Regions from separate parts of the Streptomyces sp. CRN 30 genome, predicted to be linked through region 3. Evidence: riboswitches for the same ligand, from Rfam matches in the RefSeq annotation. Region 3 holds a riboswitch; each other region holds the start of a gene.
The links. Region 3 has a riboswitch for thiamine pyrophosphate ahead of UW392_RS00475 (thiamine ABC transporter substrate-binding protein). Riboswitches for the same ligand answer to the same signal wherever they lie in the genome.

Region 1: another riboswitch for thiamine pyrophosphate. It lies ahead of UW392_RS37420 (thiamine ABC transporter substrate-binding protein); the one in region 3 lies ahead of UW392_RS00475 (thiamine ABC transporter substrate-binding protein).
Region 2: another riboswitch for thiamine pyrophosphate. It lies ahead of thiO (glycine oxidase ThiO); the one in region 3 lies ahead of UW392_RS00475 (thiamine ABC transporter substrate-binding protein).
Region 4: another riboswitch for thiamine pyrophosphate. It lies ahead of thiO (glycine oxidase ThiO); the one in region 3 lies ahead of UW392_RS00475 (thiamine ABC transporter substrate-binding protein).

The regions. Positions count from the first base shown of each region.
Region 1 is NZ_JAVRHI010000351.1:1,268-5,280, reverse strand. It holds gene rlmN (23S rRNA (adenine(2503)-C(2))-methyltransferase RlmN) at 1-929, shown strand, start outside; TPP riboswitch at 955-1,061, shown strand; gene UW392_RS37420 (thiamine ABC transporter substrate-binding protein) at 1,143-2,222, shown strand; gene UW392_RS37415 (iron ABC transporter permease) at 2,198-3,871, shown strand; gene UW392_RS37410 (ABC transporter ATP-binding protein) at 3,874-4,013, shown strand, end outside.
Region 2 is NZ_JAVRHI010000062.1:17,026-21,038, forward strand. It holds gene UW392_RS06295 (FAD-dependent oxidoreductase) at 1-818, opposite strand, end outside; gene UW392_RS06300 (hypothetical protein) at 864-1,232, opposite strand; TPP riboswitch at 1,285-1,396, shown strand; gene thiO (glycine oxidase ThiO) at 1,394-2,575, shown strand; gene thiS (sulfur carrier protein ThiS) at 2,572-2,772, shown strand; gene UW392_RS06315 (thiazole synthase) at 2,777-3,571, shown strand; gene pknB (Stk1 family PASTA domain-containing Ser/Thr kinase) at 3,710-4,013, shown strand, end outside.
Region 3 is NZ_JAVRHI010000004.1:843-4,855, reverse strand. It holds gene UW392_RS00480 (ABC transporter permease) at 1-439, opposite strand, end outside; gene UW392_RS00475 (thiamine ABC transporter substrate-binding protein) at 499-1,602, opposite strand; TPP riboswitch at 1,682-1,787, opposite strand; gene rlmN (23S rRNA (adenine(2503)-C(2))-methyltransferase RlmN) at 1,842-2,948, opposite strand; gene UW392_RS00465 (phosphatidate cytidylyltransferase) at 3,212-4,013, opposite strand, start outside.
Region 4 is NZ_JAVRHI010000138.1:61,224-65,236, forward strand. It holds gene thiS (sulfur carrier protein ThiS) at 1-198, opposite strand, end outside; gene thiO (glycine oxidase ThiO) at 195-1,391, opposite strand; TPP riboswitch at 1,389-1,500, opposite strand; gene UW392_RS13445 (hypothetical protein) at 1,553-1,903, shown strand; gene UW392_RS13450 (FAD-dependent oxidoreductase) at 1,936-3,162, shown strand; gene UW392_RS13455 (Rv2175c family DNA-binding protein) at 3,296-3,661, shown strand; gene thiE (thiamine phosphate synthase) at 3,751-4,013, shown strand, end outside.

The sequences.
Region 1 (4,013 bases), on a different contig from region 3:
AGGAGTGGACCGACATCCCCGCCGGCTCCCGGGAGAGGCTGCGCGAGGCGCTGCTGCCCGAGCTGATGACGGTCGTGCGCCACCTGTCCACGGACGAGGGCACCACCCGCAAGACGCTGTGGCGGCTCTTCGACGGCACGCTGGTCGAGTCGGTGCTCATGCGCTACCCGGACCGGGTCACCATGTGCATCAGCTCGCAGGCAGGCTGCGGGATGAACTGCCCGTTCTGCGCCACGGGCCAGGCGGGCCTCGACCGCAACCTCTCGACCGCCGAGATCGTGCACCAGATCGTGGACGGGATGCGCGCGCTCCGCGACGGCGAGGTCCCCGGCGGCCCGGCGCGTCTCAGCAACATCGTCTTCATGGGGATGGGCGAGCCCCTCGCCAACTACAACCGGGTCGTGGGAGCCATCCGCCGGCTGACCGACCCGGAGCCCGACGGCGTCGGCCTGTCCCAGCGGGGCATCACCGTCTCCACGGTCGGCCTCGTCCCGGCGATCAACCGCCTCGCCGACGAGGGCCTCAAGTGCCGCCTGGCGATCTCGCTGCACGCGCCCGACGACGAGCTGCGCGACACCCTCGTACCGGTCAACACCCGGTGGAAGGTGCGCGAGGTGCTGGACGCCGGGTTCGACTACGCGGCGCGGTCCGGCCGCCGGCTCTCCATCGAGTACGCGCTGATCCGCGACATCAACGACCAGGCGTGGCGCGGCGACCGGCTCGGGCGGCTGCTCAAGGGCAAGCCCGTGCACGTCAACCTCATCCCGCTCAACCCCACCCCGGGCTCCAAGTGGACCGCGTCCCGGCCCGAGGACGAGAAGGCGTTCGTCGAGGCGATCGCGGCCCACGGGGTGCCGGTGACCGTCCGGGACACCCGTGGTCAGGAGATCGACGGGGCGTGCGGTCAGCTCGCCGCCACCGAGCGGTAACCTGGCGACGCGGGAACACATCTTCATATTCCGACAGGGGAGCGCCACAGCGCTGAGAGTGCGGCACCGAGCCGCAGACCCTCCGAACCTGGCCCAGGTCATTCTGGGTAGGGAGATCGGTCACCACTCATCGAGCTGTTGCGCCCTGCCCGGACTCCCGACGGAGCTCCGGGCAGGGCCGCGTCTCTTCCTGGTCCGTCCCAGGAGGAAAAAGTGAGCATCACACGCAAGGCCACCGTCCTGGCCGTCGGGATCGGTCTCGTCGCGCTGTCCGCGTGCGGGTCCTCGTCCGACGACGAGGCGTCCGGCGGCGACTCCAAAACCGTCACCCTCGTCAGCCACGACTCGTGGGCCGCGTCGAAGGACGTCATCGCCGCCTTCGAGAAGAGCTCCGGGTACCAGGTCAAGGTGCTGGAGGACGGCGATGCCGGGCAGGCCGTCAACAAGGCGATCCTCACCAAGGACAACCCGCAGGGCGACGTCCTCTTCGGCGTCGACAACACCCTGCTCTCCCGCGCCCTCGACAACGGGCTCTTCCAGCCGTACGAGGCGAAGGGCGTCGACGGCGTGGACAAGAGCTACCGGCTGGACGACCGGAACCGGGTCACGCCCGTCGACTACGGCGACATCTGCGTCAACTACGACAAGGCGTACTTCAGCGAGCACGGGATCGATCCGCCGACGTCGTTCGCGGACCTCGTCGAGCCGGCCTACAAGAACCTGCTGGTGACCGAGAACGCCGGGACGTCGTCGCCGGGCCTTGGGTTCCTGCTCGGGACCGCCGCCGCGTACGGCGATGAGGGCTGGGAGGGGTACTGGAAGAAGCTCCGGGCCAACGGTGTGAAGGTCGTCGACGGGTGGGAGCAGGCGTACAACGAGGAGTTCTCCGGGTCGGCCGGCGGCAAGAAGGCCGGCGGTGACCGGCCGCTCGTCGTCTCCTACGCCTCCTCGCCGCCGGTGGAGGTCGTCTACGCCGACCCGCAGCCGAAGACCGCGCCCACCGGCGTGGCGACCGGCACGTGCTTCCGGCAGACCGAGTTCGCCGGGCTGCTGAGCAACGCGGAGAACCCCGAGGGCGGCAAGGCGCTCCTGGACTTCCTGATCAGCAAGAGGTTCCAGGAGGACATGCCGCTGAACATGTACGTCAACCCGGTCGTCGACGACGCCGAGCTGCCCGCCGTGTACTCGGACAACATTCCGGAGATCGACGACCCGGAGACGATGGCCCCGGCGGAGATCGCCGGCAACCGCGACGACTGGGTCAGGTCGTGGACCTCGCTCGTACTCAAGTAGGCAGCGAGGCAAGGGCCGGGCGGCGCGGTGACGCGGCGCGGCTCGGCCTGCTCGCCGTGCCCGTCGCGTTCTTCGCCGTCTTCTTCGCCTGGCCCGTCGCGGCGATCGTCGCGCGGGGGCTGAAGGACGACGCCGGGTGGCACCTCGGCCGGATCACGGAGGTGCTGACCGCCTCCGACGTACGGCACGTCCTGTGGTTCACCACCTGGCAGGCGCTGGCGTCCACCGCGCTCACCCTGCTGATCGCGCTGCCGGGCGCGTACGTCTTCGCCCGGCTCGACTTTCCCGGCAAGCAGGTGCTGCGGGCCGTGGTGACGGTGCCGTTCGTGCTGCCGACCGTCGTCGTCGGGACGGCGTTCCTGGCGCTGGTCGGCCGCGGCGGGCTGCTCGACGACCTGTGGGGCGTACGCCTGGACACCACCGTGTGGGCGATCCTGCTCGCGCACGTCTTCTTCAACTACGCCGTCGTCGTGCGCACCGTCGGCGGGCTGTGGGCGCAGCTCGACCCGCGGCAGGAGGAGGCCGCGCGGATGCTCGGCGCCTCCCGGTTCGCCGCCTGGCGGCGGGTCACGCTGCCCGCGCTGGTGCCCGCCGTCGCCGCCGCCGCGCTGATGGTGTTCCTGTTCACCTTCACCTCCTTCGGTGTCGTGCAGATCCTCGGCGGGCCCACCTTCTCCACCCTGGAGGTGGAGATCTACCGGCAGACCTCGCAGCTCTTCGACCTGTCCACGGCCGCCGTGCTGACGATGATCCAGTTCGCGGCGGTCCTCGCGATCCTCGCCGTGCACGCCTGGACGGTACGGCGGCGGGAGACCGCGCTGCGTCTGGTCGACGCCGCCCGGACCGCGCGCCGGCCGCGCGGCGCCGGGCAGTGGGCGCTGCTGGGCGGGGTCCTCGCCACCGTCGCCGTACTGGTCCTGCTGCCGCTCGCCGTGCTGGTCGGGCGGTCGCTGGGCGACGGCTTCGGCTACTACCGGGCGCTGACCCGCGAGGACGGCGGCGCCTTCCTGGTCCCGCCGATCGACGCCGTCGGCAACTCCCTGACGTACGCCCTCGCCGCCACCGCGATCGCCGTGGTGATCGGCGGTCTCGCGGCGGCCGCGCTGACCCGCCGGGACGCCGGCCGGCTCGTACGGGGCTTCGACGCGCTGCTGATGCTGCCGCTCGGGGTGTCGGCGGTGACGGTCGGCTTCGGGTTCCTGATCGCGCTGGACGAACCCCCGCTGGACCTCCGCTCCTCGTGGCTTCTGGTGCCGCTCGCCCAGGCGCTGGTCGGTGTCCCCTTCGTCGTACGGACCATGCTGCCCGTGCTGCGCGCGGTGGACGGGCGGCTGCGGGAGGCGGCGGCCGTGCTCGGCGCGTCGCCGTGGCGGGTGTGGCGGGAGGTGGACCTGCCGATGGTGCGGCGGGCGCTGCTCGTCGCGGCGGGGTTCGCGTTCGCGGTGTCCCTCGGGGAGTTCGGGGCGACGGTGTTCATCGCGCGGCCCGACAACCCGACGCTGCCGGTGGCCGTGGCGCGGCTGCTGGGGCGGCCGGGAGAGCTGAACTACGGCCAGGCGATGGCCCTGTCGACGATATTGATGCTGGTGTGCGCTGTGGCCCTGGTGGTGCTGGAGCGACTGCGGACCGACCGAACCGGGGAGTTCTGAGCATGCGGAGCCTGCTGACCCTTCAAGGGGCCACCGTCCGGTTCGGCGGACGGGCCGTGCTCGACGCGGTCGGTCTCGATGTCGCCGAACACGAGGTGGTGTGCGTGCTCGGGCCCAGCGGCAGCGGCAAGTCGACGCTGCT
Region 2 (4,013 bases), on a different contig from region 3:
ACGTCCGGTACGGAGGCGCGCAGCCGGTCGTCGGCGAGTACCTCGCCGTGGGCGCCGAGGGCGATGCCGGAGCCGGCGAGCCACGCGGTGGCGGGCCGGGCGCCGACCCCGACGACGACCGCGCCCGCGGGCAGCCGGGTGCCGTCGTCGAGGACGACCGCGCCGGGCTCGACGCGCGCCACACGCGCGCGGGTGCGCAGAACGGCTCCGGCGTCGGCGTACCAGCCGGTCATCGGGGCGGCCACCTCCGCGGGCAGCGCGCCGGCCAGCGGCCGGTCGGCGGCCTCCACGACGGTCACCGCGCACCCGGCCTCCCGCGCGGCGGTCGCGAACTCGGCGCCGATCCACCCCGCGCCGACGACCACGACGTCGTGCTGGGCGGTGAGCACCGGGCGCAGCCGCGCGGCGTCGTCCAGGGTGCGCAGCAGGTGGACGCCGGGGACCCCGTCGGCGCCGGGCAGCCGGAGCGGCTCGGCGCCGGTCGCGAGGACCAGGGCGTCGTAGGGCACCGGTCCCGCGGAGGTGTCGAGGAGGTGGTCGCCGGGGCGGACGGCCAGTGCCTCGCAGCCGAGCCGCACCTCGATGCCGAGCGCCTCGAAGTCGATGTCGAAGGCGGAGCCGTCGGCCGTGCCGAGGAGGACGGCCTTGGACAGCGGGGGCCGGTCGTAGGGCGGGTGCGGCTCCGCGCCGATCAGCGTCACCGTGCCGGTGAACCCCTGCTCGCGCAGGGCGACCGCCGTCTGCACGCCGGCCATGCCGGCGCCCACGACGACCACGCGCCGCGCGGAGCCTCCTCGCTCCTGCGTCTGCTCGCTCACCTGATCACCTTAGACACCTGACTCACTGTCAGTCAGGGGGCACGGTCAGTGAGGTGCTGCACATTCCGCTGGGTGTTCCGCGACCTGTTCCACGACGCTCGTGCCGCTGCCCGCGCGGGACTCCCACTCCCAGGTCTCCTCCAGGCGCACCCGCCCGTCGGGGAGCGCGACGACGGTGGAGCGGCAGTGACCCGAGGCGGTGGTGCCGTCGGTCCTGAGCTGCACGTAGCGGAAGTCGAGGCGGTCCCCCGCGCGCGTGCCGACGAGGTGGCCGCGCGCGATGTCGCCGCCCGCGTACTCGGCCCAGACCGCGCCGTCCGCCTCGTGGTACGTGAAGCGGGTGCCGGTGCCCACCTGTCCTGGGGCCTGGTCGGTCACGGGGGCGAGGACGAGGCCGTCGAGCGAAGGTGCCACCTGGGGACGCTCCCTTACAGCGGTCGATGACGAGCGGTTAGGGTGGCCAACGTAAAGCACTCGCGGGAGCCCGGACGCACCGGGCTGAGAGGGAGGCTGGCGGCCTCCGACCGTACGAACCTGATCCGGGTCATGCCGGCGAAGGGAGGGGCTGGAAGCCCATGGCGCCTACGTCCGAACCACCGCGCACCGGTGACGTCCTGGTCGTCGGGGGCGGGATCATCGGCCTGGTCACGGCCTGGCGGGCCGCGCAGCGCGGGCTGGCCACGGCGGTGGTGGACCCCGCGCCGGGCGGCGGGGCCGCGCGCGTGGCGGCCGGGATGCTGGCCGCCGTCACCGAGCTGCACTACGGCGAGCAGACGCTCCTCGCGCTGAACCTGGCGTCGGCCCGCCGCTACCCGTCCTTCGCCGCCGAGCTGTCCGACGCGACCGGCCTCGACCTCGGCTACCGCCCCTGCGGCACCCTCGCCGTCGCGCTCGACGCCGACGACCGGGCGCACCTGCGCGAGCTGCACGCGTTCCAGCGGCGGTCGGGCCTGGAGTCCGAGTGGCTGTCGGGGCGTGAGTGCCGGCGCCTGGAGCCGATGCTGGCGCCGGGTGTGCGCGGCGGCCTGCGGGTCGACGGCGACCACCAGATCGACCCCAGGCTGCTGGCCGCGGCGCTGCTCGTCGCCTGCGAACGGGCCGGGGTGGCCTTCCACCGGACCACGGCCGGGCGGCTCACCGTCGCCGGGGACCGGGCCACGGGTGTGGTGACGGCCGACGGCACCACCCTGGAGGCGGACCGGACCGTGCTGGCCGCGGGCAGCCTCAGCAGCCGGCTGGCGGGCGTCCCCGGCGGTCTGCTGCCGCCGGTACGGCCCGTGAAGGGCCAGGTGGTGCGGTTGACGATGCCGTCCGGGCAGCCGCCGCTGCTGCACCGCACGGTCCGCGCGGTGGTCCGCGGCAACCCCCTGTACCTCGTTCCGCGCGAGAGCGGCGAACTCGTCGTCGGCGCGACCAGCGAGGAACTGGGCTGGGACACCACGGTCACCGCGGGCGGCGTCTACGAGCTGCTGCGGGACGCCCACGAGCTGGTCCCGGGCATCACCGAGCTGCCTCTGGCGGAGACCCTCGCGGGCCTGCGCCCCGGCTCCCCGGACAACGCGCCGCTGCTCGGCCCGACCGCGCTGGACGGCCTGCTGCTGGCCACCGGGCACTTCCGCAACGGCGTGCTGCTCACGCCCGTCACCGGCGACGTCATGGCGCACGTACTGACCACCGGGGAGCTGCCCGAGGAGGCCCGCCCCTTCACCCCCGGGCGGTTCGGCGCCGCCCCCGCACCCACGGAGCAGCCGGCATGATCATCACGGTCAACGGGGAGCCGCGCGAGACGGCCCCCGGCACCGCCCTGGACGCCCTCGTACGGACGCTCACCGCGGCGCCGTCCGGAGTGGCCGCCGCCCTCAACGAGACAGTCGTCCCGCGCGCCCAGTGGCCCGCCACCGCGCTGGCCGACGGCGACCGCGTCGAAGTCCTCACCGCCGTACAAGGAGGCTGATCCCATGGCCGACGACCCCTTCGTCCTCGGCGGTACGTCGTATACGTCCCGCCTGATCATGGGCACGGGCGGGGCGCCCAGCCTCGACGTGCTGGAACGCTCCCTGGTGGCGTCCGGGACCGAGCTGACGACGGTCGCGATGCGGCGCGTGGACCCGTCCGTGCACGGCTCGGTGCTGTCGGTGCTGGAGCGGCTCGGCATCCGGGTGCTGCCCAACACGGCGGGGTGCTTCACCGCCGGGGAGGCCGTGCTCACCGCCCGCCTCGCGCGCGAGGCGCTCGGTACCGACCTGGTGAAGCTGGAGGTCATCGCCGACGAGCGCACCCTGCTGCCGGACCCGGTGGAGCTGCTGGACGCGGCGGAGACGCTGGTCGACGACGGTTTCACGGTGTTGCCTTACACCAACGACGACCCGGTGCTGGCGCGGAAGCTGGAGGACGTCGGCTGCGCGGCGATCATGCCGCTCGGCTCGCCCATCGGCTCCGGGCTGGGCATCCGCAACCCGCACAACTTCCAGCTGATCGTCGAGCACGCGCGCGTACCGGTGATCCTGGACGCGGGTGCCGGTACGGCGTCGGACGCCTCGCTGGCGATGGAGCTGGGCTGCGCCGGTGTGATGCTGGCGTCGGCGGTGACCCGGGCGCAGGAGCCGGTGCTCATGGCGGAGGCGATGCGGCACGCGGTGGAGGCGGGCCGGCTGGCCCGGCGGGCGGGCCGCATCCCGCGCCGGCACTTCGCCGAGGCGTCCTCCCCGACGGCGGGCCTCGCGGCACTGGACCCGGAGCGCCCAGCGTTCTAGGGCGTGCCTGATGGATCTCCGTGGACGGAGGCCCTGGGCGCCGCCCGCGCGTGGGTTGCGTCACAGGTCGGCTGCAACAGGGGGTCCGGGGCGGCCGGACACAGCTCGCTGTCAGCGACGGCTCGTAGACTCACCTGCGTGGACACGACCCTTCAGGACCCTCTGGTCGGGCAGGTGCTCGACGGCCGGTACCGCGTCGAGGCGCGGATCGCGGTCGGCGGGATGGCCACGGTCTACCGGGCCGTGGACACCCGCCTCGACCGCGTGCTCGCGCTGAAGGTGATGCACCCGGCGCTCGCGGCCGACGGCACGTTCGTCGACCGGTTCATCCGCGAGGCCAAGTCCGTGGCCCGGCTCGCCCACCCCAACGTCGTCCAGGTCTTCGACCAGGGCACCGACGGCGGGTACGTCTACCTGGCCATGGAGTACGTGTCCGGCTGCA
Region 3 (4,013 bases):
GCCCGCCGACCGTGCGCACGACGACCGCGTAGTTGAAGAAGACGTGGGCGAGCAGGATGGCCCAGACCGTGGTGTCGAGCCGTACGCCCCACAGCTCGTCGAGCAGCCCGCCGCGCCCCAGCAGGGCCAGGAAGGCGGTTCCGACGACGACGGTGGGCAGCACGAACGGCACGGTGACGACCGCGCGCAGGACCTGCTTGCCCCTGAACTCGAAGCGCGCGAAGACGTACGCGCCGGGGAGTGCGATCAGCAGGGTGAGCGCCGTGGAGGCGAGCGCCTGCCAGGTGGTGAACCACAGCACGTGCCGGATCCCGGAGTCCGCCAGCACGTCCCCGATGCGCCCGAACTTCCAGTTCCCGTCGATCCTCAGCCCGCGCGCGACGATCGCGGCGACGGGACGGGCGAAGAAGAGCGCGAAGAACGCGACCGGCAGGGCCATCAGCCCCAGCCGGACCGCGCTCGGACGCAGGAGCCTTCTCCCTCTGCCCCGGGACGACCTCACTTCAGTACGAGCGACGTCCACGCCTTGACCCACTCGTCACGGTTCTCGGCGATCGTCTCCGGCGCCATGGTCTCCGGTTCGTCGACCTCGACGGCGTACTTGCGGTACTCCTCCGGCAGTTGCGCACCCTCCCGTACGGGATCGACGAACATGTTCAGCGGCATGTCGTCCTGGAAGGTCTTGCCGATCATGAAGTCCAGGAGCGCCTTGCCGCCCTCGGGGTTCCCGGCGTTGCTCAGCAGCCCCGCGTACTCCACCTGCCGGAAGCAGGTGCCCGTCGCGACACCGGTCGGCGCGGTCTCCGGCTGCGGGTCGGCGAAGATCGCCTCGGCGGGCGGCGAGGAGGCGTACGAGACGACCAGCGGCCGCTCGCCCCCGGCCTTCTTCCCGCCGGCGGACCCGGAGAACTCCTCGTTGTATGCCTGCTCCCAGCCGTCGACGACCTTGACGCCGTTGGCCTCGAGCTTCTTCCAGTAGTCCTGCCACTGGTCGTCCCCGTACGCGGCGGCGGTGCCGAGGAGGAAACCGAGACCCGGGGAGGAGGTGGCGGCGTTGGAGGTGACGAGGAGGTCCTTGTACGCGGGCTCGGCCAGGTCGTCGAAGGAGGCCGGCGGATCGAGCTCGTGCTCCGCGAAGTACGCCTTGTCGTAGTTGACGCAGACGTCACCCGTGTCGACTGCCGTCACCCGGTGCCCGTCCTGGTCGGCCCGGTACTCCGGCAGGACGGCGTCGGACTCCTTCGCCTCGTACGGCTGGAACAGCCCGTTGTCGAGGGCCCGGGACAGCAGGGTGTTGTCGACGCCGAAGAGGACGTCGCCCTGCGGGTTGTCCTTGGTCAGGATCGCCTTGTTGACGGCCTGCCCGGCGTCCCCGTCCTTCAGCACCCTGACCTGGTAACCGGACTCCTCCTCGAACGCCTCCAGTACGTCCTCGGAGGCGGCGAAGGAGTCGTGGCTGACGAGCGTGACGGTCTTCGGGTCGCCGTCGTCCCCGCTGCCGCCGCCGGAGTCGGACGACCCGCACGCGGCGAGCGTGAGGACCCCCAGGCCGATGACGACGGCAGCGCACTTCCTGGTGGTGCCGGTGGTGCTGGTGCTCACTGATTTTCCTCCTGGGATGACCAGGAAGAGACGCGGCCCTGCCCGGGACCCTCGCGGGTTCCCGGGCAGGGCGCAACAGCTCGAGTGGTGACCGATCTCCCTACCCAGAATGACCTGGGCCAGGTTCGGAGGGTCTGCGGATGCTCCCGCACTCTCAGCGCTGTGGCGCTCCCCTGTCGGAATATGAAGATGTGTGTACGCCGGTCAGCGTACCCCGCGGCCGGACGACGGCCCGCTGCCTACCGCTCGGTGGCCGCCAGCTGGCCGCACGCCCCGTCGATCTCCTGACCGCGGGTGTCCCGGACGGTGACCGGCACCCCGTGGGCCGCGATCGCCTCCACGAACGCCTTCTCGTCCTCGGGCCGCGAGGCGGTCCACTTGGAGCCGGGCGTCGGGTTGAGCGGGATCAGGTTCACGTGCACGGGCCTGCCCTTGAGCAGCCGCCCGAGGCGGTCGCCGCGCCACGCCTGGTCGTTGATGTCCCGGATGAGCGCGTACTCGATGGACAGCCGCCGCCCGGACCTGGCCGCGTACTCGAACCCGGCGTCCAGCACCTCGCGCACCTTCCACCGCGTGTTCACGGGGACGAGGGTGTCGCGCAGCTCGTCGTCCGGGGCGTGCAGCGAGATGGCGAGCCGGCACTTGAAGCCCTCGTCGGCGAACCGGTTGATGGCCGGGACCAGTCCGACGGTGGACACGGTGATCCCCCGCTGCGACAGCCCCAGCCCGTCCGGCTCCGGGTCGGTCAGCGCCCGGATGGCGCCCACGACCCGCTTGTAGTTGGCGAGCGGCTCCCCCATGCCCATGAAGACGATGTTGCTGAGCCGCGCCGGACCACCGGGGATCTCCCCGTCCCGGAGCGCCCGCATCCCGTCCACGATCTGGTGCACGATCTCGGCGGTGGACAGGTTCCGGTCGAGTCCGGCCTGGCCGGTGGCGCAGAACGGGCAGTTCATCCCGCAGCCGGCCTGCGAGCTGATGCACATGGTCACCCGGTCCGGGTAACGCATCAGCACGGACTCGACGAGCGTGCCGTCGAAGAGCCGCCACAGGGTCTTGCGGGTGGTTTCCTGGTCGGTCGACAGATGCCGCACGACCGTCATCAGCTCGGGAAGCAGTGCCTCCTGGAGCTTGGCGCGGGAGGAGGCGGGGATGTCGGTCCACTGCTCCGGGTCGTGCGCGTACCGCGCGAAGTAGTGCTGGGACAGCTGCTTCGCACGGAACGGCTTCTCGCCGACCGCGGCAACCGCCTCCTTGCGCTCGGCGGGCGTGAGGTCGGCGAGATGCCGCGGCGGCTTCTTGGCTCCGCGCGGCGCGACGAAAGTGAGTTCTCCGGGCTTAGGCATGGCTGGTCCAGTGTCGCAGATCAACTCCGGCAGCCCGGGCCGGAGCGGGGGTGGGGGTGGTCACCCCCGGGTGCCGGCTGTCGGCGCCGGCCGTCCCCGGACGGCCCAAGGACGGCCCGGGGACGGCCCGGGGGCTCGGCTACGCGAGCAGGCACACGGCCACTTCGTCCGGGAGCCGCTCCGCGGCGCGCGAAAGGGCCCGCCGTCGACAGGACGGAGGGCCCCTCACGTACGAGCAGCGCCGGCCGGGCGCCCGGGTCGGGTCAGCCCGTTCCCACGAACGCGACCATCAGCAGCCACACGACCGGAGCCGTGGGGAGCAGTGAGTCCAGGCGGTCCATGATCCCGCCGTGGCCCGGCAACAGGGTGCCCATGTCCTTGATGCCCAGGTCACGCTTGATCATGGACTCGCCGAGGTCACCGAGCGTGGCGCTGCCGGCAACGGCGAGGCCCATGAGCAGTCCCTGCCACCAGGTGCCGCCGTCGATGAGGAACTGCATGGACAGCGCGCCCACGACCATGGCGAAGGCGATCGCACCGAACAGTCCCTCGCGGGTCTTGCCGGGGCTGATGCGCGGGGCCAGCTTGCGCTTGCCGAAGCGCCAGCCGACGGCGTACGCGCCCGTGTCACTGACCACCGTCAGCAGCAGGAACACCAGGACCCGCCACGGGCCGTCGTCCGCGGTGAGCATCAGGGCGACGAAGGTGGCCAGGAACGGTACGTAGAAGGCCGCGAAGAGTCCCGCCGTGACGTCCTTGAGGTAGCCCTCGGGGGCTTCCGTCATCCGCCAGACCAGGACCGCGAGCGCGGTGAGCGCCATCGCCACCCACGCGCCGCCCGGACCCCGCACGTACCCGGCGACGACCATCGCCGCGCCACCGACCGCGAGCGGCACGAGGGGCGCCTTGATGGACTTGCGCTCCTGCAGGCGCGTCGTGAGCTCCCACAGACCCACCACCACGGCGACCGCTATGACACCGATGAACACGGCCTTGACGATGAACAGCGACGCCACGATCACCACGCCGAGTCCGACGCCGACCCCTATCGCGGCGGTCAGGTCA
Region 4 (4,013 bases), on a different contig from region 3:
GACTTCGACGCGGTCTCCCTCGGAGAGGGGGGTGGACGACCACTGCGCGCGTGGGACGACGGTTTCGTTGAGGGCGGCGGCGACACCGGAGGGGGCCGCGGTGAGGGTGCTCACCAGCGCGTCCAGTGCGGTGTCCGCGGCGATCCGCCGGGACTCGCCGTTGACCGAGATGTCTATGCGGGCCGGTCCGGTGTTCATGCGGGCTGCTCCGAGAGGGCGGTGGCCGGGTGTGCGGTGGCGGCGAACCGCCGGGGGCTGAAGTCGCGGGCCACGTCCGGGAGGGCGCCGGTGGTGAGCACGTGCGCCAGGACGTCCCCGGTGACCGGGGTGAGGAGCACGCCGTTGCGGTAGTGCCCGGTGGCCAGCGCGAGGCCGTCCAGGTCGGTCGGGCCGAGCAGGGGTGCGTTGTCGGGGGAGCCGGGGCGCAGTCCCGCGCGCGTCTCGGTGAGCGGCAGTTCCGTGATGCCGGGGACCAGTTCGTGCGCGTCCCGCAGCAGCTCGTACACGCCGCCCGCGGTCACCGTGGTGTCCCAGCCGAGCTCCTCGCTGGTCGCGCCGACGACGAGCTCGCCGTTCTCCCGGGGCACCAGGTAGACGTGGCTGCCGCGGACCACGGCGCGCACGGTCCGGCTGAGGAACGGCGCGTACTGCGGGGGCACCGCCAGCCGCACGACCTGACCCTTCACGGGGCGTACGGGCGGCAGGACGGTGTCGGGCAGGCCGCCGACCCGGCCGCTGAGGCTGCCGGCGGCGAGCACGACCTGTCCGGCGGCCAGCCCGGTGCCGTCGGCGGTCCGCACCCCGGTGACCCGCTCCCGGGCGACCACGACCTCCTCGGCCCACACCCGGTGGAAGACCACTCCGGCGCGCTCGCAGGCCCGCACGAGGGCCCGGGCGAGGCGCCGGGGGTCTATCTGGTGGTCACCGTCGACGCGCAGCCCGCCGCGCACGCCCGGCGCGAGCATCGGCTCGAGCCGGCGGCACTCGCGTCCGCTCAGCCACTCGGAGGTGAGGCCGGACCGGGTCTGCAGGGCGTGCAGTTCCCGCAGGTGGGCGCGGTCGTCGCTGTCGAGCGCGACCGCGAGCGTGCCGCACTGCCGGTAGCCCGGGTCCAGGCCGGCCGCCTCGGCCAGCTCGGCGGCGAAGGCGGGATAGCGGCGCGCGGACTCCAGGTTGAGCCCCAGCAGGGTCTCCTCGCCGTAGTGCAGCTCCGTGACGGCGGCCAGCATTCCGGCCGCCACCTGCGCCGCCCCGCCACCGGGCTCGGGGTCCACCACCGCCGTGGCGAGTCCGCGCTGCGCGGCCCGCCAAGCCGTCACCAGCCCGATGATGCCGCCCCCGACGACGAGGACGTCCGGTGTGCGGGCGTCCGGTGCGTGTGTACGCGACATGGCCGTCCAGCCCCTCCCTTCGCCGGCATGACCCGGATCAGGTTCGTACGGTCGGAGGCCGCCAGCCTCCCTCTCAGCCCGGTGCGCCCGGGCTCCCGCGAGTGTCTTACGGTGGCCACCCTAGCCCGCAGCGCAGCTCACTCGTAAGGGAGCCTCCGTCCATGGTCCGATCGCTCGACGGTCTCGTCCTCGCCCCCGTGGCCGACCAGTCACCGGGCCAGGTGGGCACCCGCACCCGGTTCACGTACCACGAGGAGGACGGCCGGGTCTGGGCCGAGTACGCGGGTGGCGACGTCGTGCGCGGGCACCTGGTGGGCACCCGCGCGGGCGACCGGCTCGACTTCCGGTACGTGCAGCTGAAGCGGGACGGGAGCACGTCCTCGGGGCACTGCGTGTCCCTGGTGACCGAGCTCCCGGACGGGCGCGTCCGGCTCACCGAGACCTGGGAGTGGGAGTCGCAGCCGGGCAGCGGCACCAGTGTCGTGGAACAGGTCACGGACCCGGTTCGCTGACTGATGGAGCGTCAGTTGTCTAAGGTGATCAGGTGAGCGAGCAGACGCGGGCGCGGGGGCGGACGACGGGACGGGTCGTCGTGGTGGGCGCGGGCATGGCCGGGGTGCAGACCGCGGTCGCCCTGCGGGAGCAGGGCTTCACCGGGGGCGTGACGCTGATCGGCGCCGAGCCGCACCAGCCGTACGACCGGCCGCCGCTGTCCAAGGCCGTCCTGCTCGGCAAGGCCGAGGGCTCCGCCTTCGACGTCGACTTCGAGGCGCTCGGCATCGGGCTGCGGCTCGGCCGCGAGGTGCTGGGCGTGCGCCCCGGCGACCACGAACTGGACACGGCCGAGGGGCCCGTCCCGTACGACGTGCTGGTCGTCGCGACCGGCGCGGAACCGGTGCGGCTGCCCGGCGCGGAGGGCGTGCCCGGCGTCCACCTGCTGCGCACCCTGGACGACGCGGAACGGCTGCGGCCGGTCCTGGCCCGGCAGCACGACGTCGTCGTGGTGGGCGCGGGCTGGATCGGGGCGGAGTTCGCGACGGCCGCGCGGGAGGCGGGCTGCGCGGTCACGGTCGTCGAGGCCGCGGACCGTCCGCTCGCGGGCGCCCTGCCCGCCGAGGTGGCCGCGCCGATGACCGGCTGGTACGCGGACAGCGGGGTGACCCTGCGCACCCGCGCGCGCGTGGTGCGCGTCGAGGACGGGACGGTCGTCCTCGACGACGGTGCGCGGGTGCCGGCGGGCGCGGTGGTCGTGGGCGTCGGAGCGCGCCCGGCGACGGCCTGGCTGGCGGGCTCGGGCATCGAGCTCGGAGCGCACGGGGAGGTCGTGGCCGACGCGCACCTGCGCGCCTCCGTGCCCGACGTGTACGCGGTCGGCGACTGCGCCTCCTTCCCCTCCGGCCGGTACGGCGAGCGCCTGCTGATCCACCACTGGGACAACGCCCTCCAGGGCCCCCGCACGGTCGCGGCCGACATCATCGGGGAGGCCCCGGTGGCGTACGACCCCGTCCCGTACTTCTGGTCGGAGCAGTTCGGCCGGTTCGTGCAGTACGCCGGGCACCACGCGGCGGCCGACACGACGGTGTGGCGCGGTGACCCCGCGGGCGCGGCCTGGACCGTCTGCTGGCTCCGTGAGGACCGGCTCGTCGCCCTCCTGGCGGTGGGCCGCCCCCGCGACCTCGCCCAGGGCCGCAAGCTCGTCGAGGCGGGCACGGTACTGGACCGGACCCTTCTGGCGGATCCGGCGAGGCCCCTCAAGGCGGCCACGCGCTAGCGGGCAGGGGGCCCGTGCCGCCCCCCGCCGGCCCGGCGGGCACCCCCGTGACCTCGCACGTCAGGAGCGGCGGAGAAGGCACTCGGGGGGTGCGTGGCTGTCACCCCGGCCGGGGGCATGGCAGGCTGGTGCCGTGACCGAGATTGACGCAAAGATCGATGCTCTCGTCCCCGCGTGGCTGACCCTGCCCGACATCGCCGAACAGCTCGACGTCGAGGTGACCCGGGTCCGGCAGCTGGTCAAGGAGGGCCAGCTCATCGCCGTACGCCGGGGTGAGAACCGCGCACTGCACGTCCCCGCCGCCTTCATCGACGAGGACAAGGTCGTCAAGGGGCTGACGGGCACCCTGACGCTCCTGCGGGACGACGGCTTCACGGACGAAGAGATGCTGGAGTGGCTCTTCACGCCCGACGACAGCCTGCCCGGCACCCCGGCCCAGGCCCTGAGCGAGAACCGCGGTACGGAGGTCAAGCGCCGCGCCCAGGCGCTCGCCGTCTGAACCGACCATCACCGCCCGGCGTGCGGGCGGTCCGGGCCGCACGACGCCCCGGACCGCCCGCACGCCACCGACCTGGGGGGAGCACCACCATGCCCGGCACCACGCGCCGACAGCTCGCCGACGCCCGCCTGTACCTCTGCACGGACGCCCGCACGCGCCAGGGCGACCTGCCGGAGTTCCTTGACGCGGTCCTGTCCGGCGGAGTGGACGTCGTACAGCTGCGCGACAAGGGCATGGAGGCCGCCGAGGAGATCGACCGCCTCCGGGTCTTCGCGGACGCCTGCCGCCGCCACGGCAGGCTGCTCGCCGTCAACGACCGCGCGGACGTCGCCCACGCCGTCGGCGCGGACGT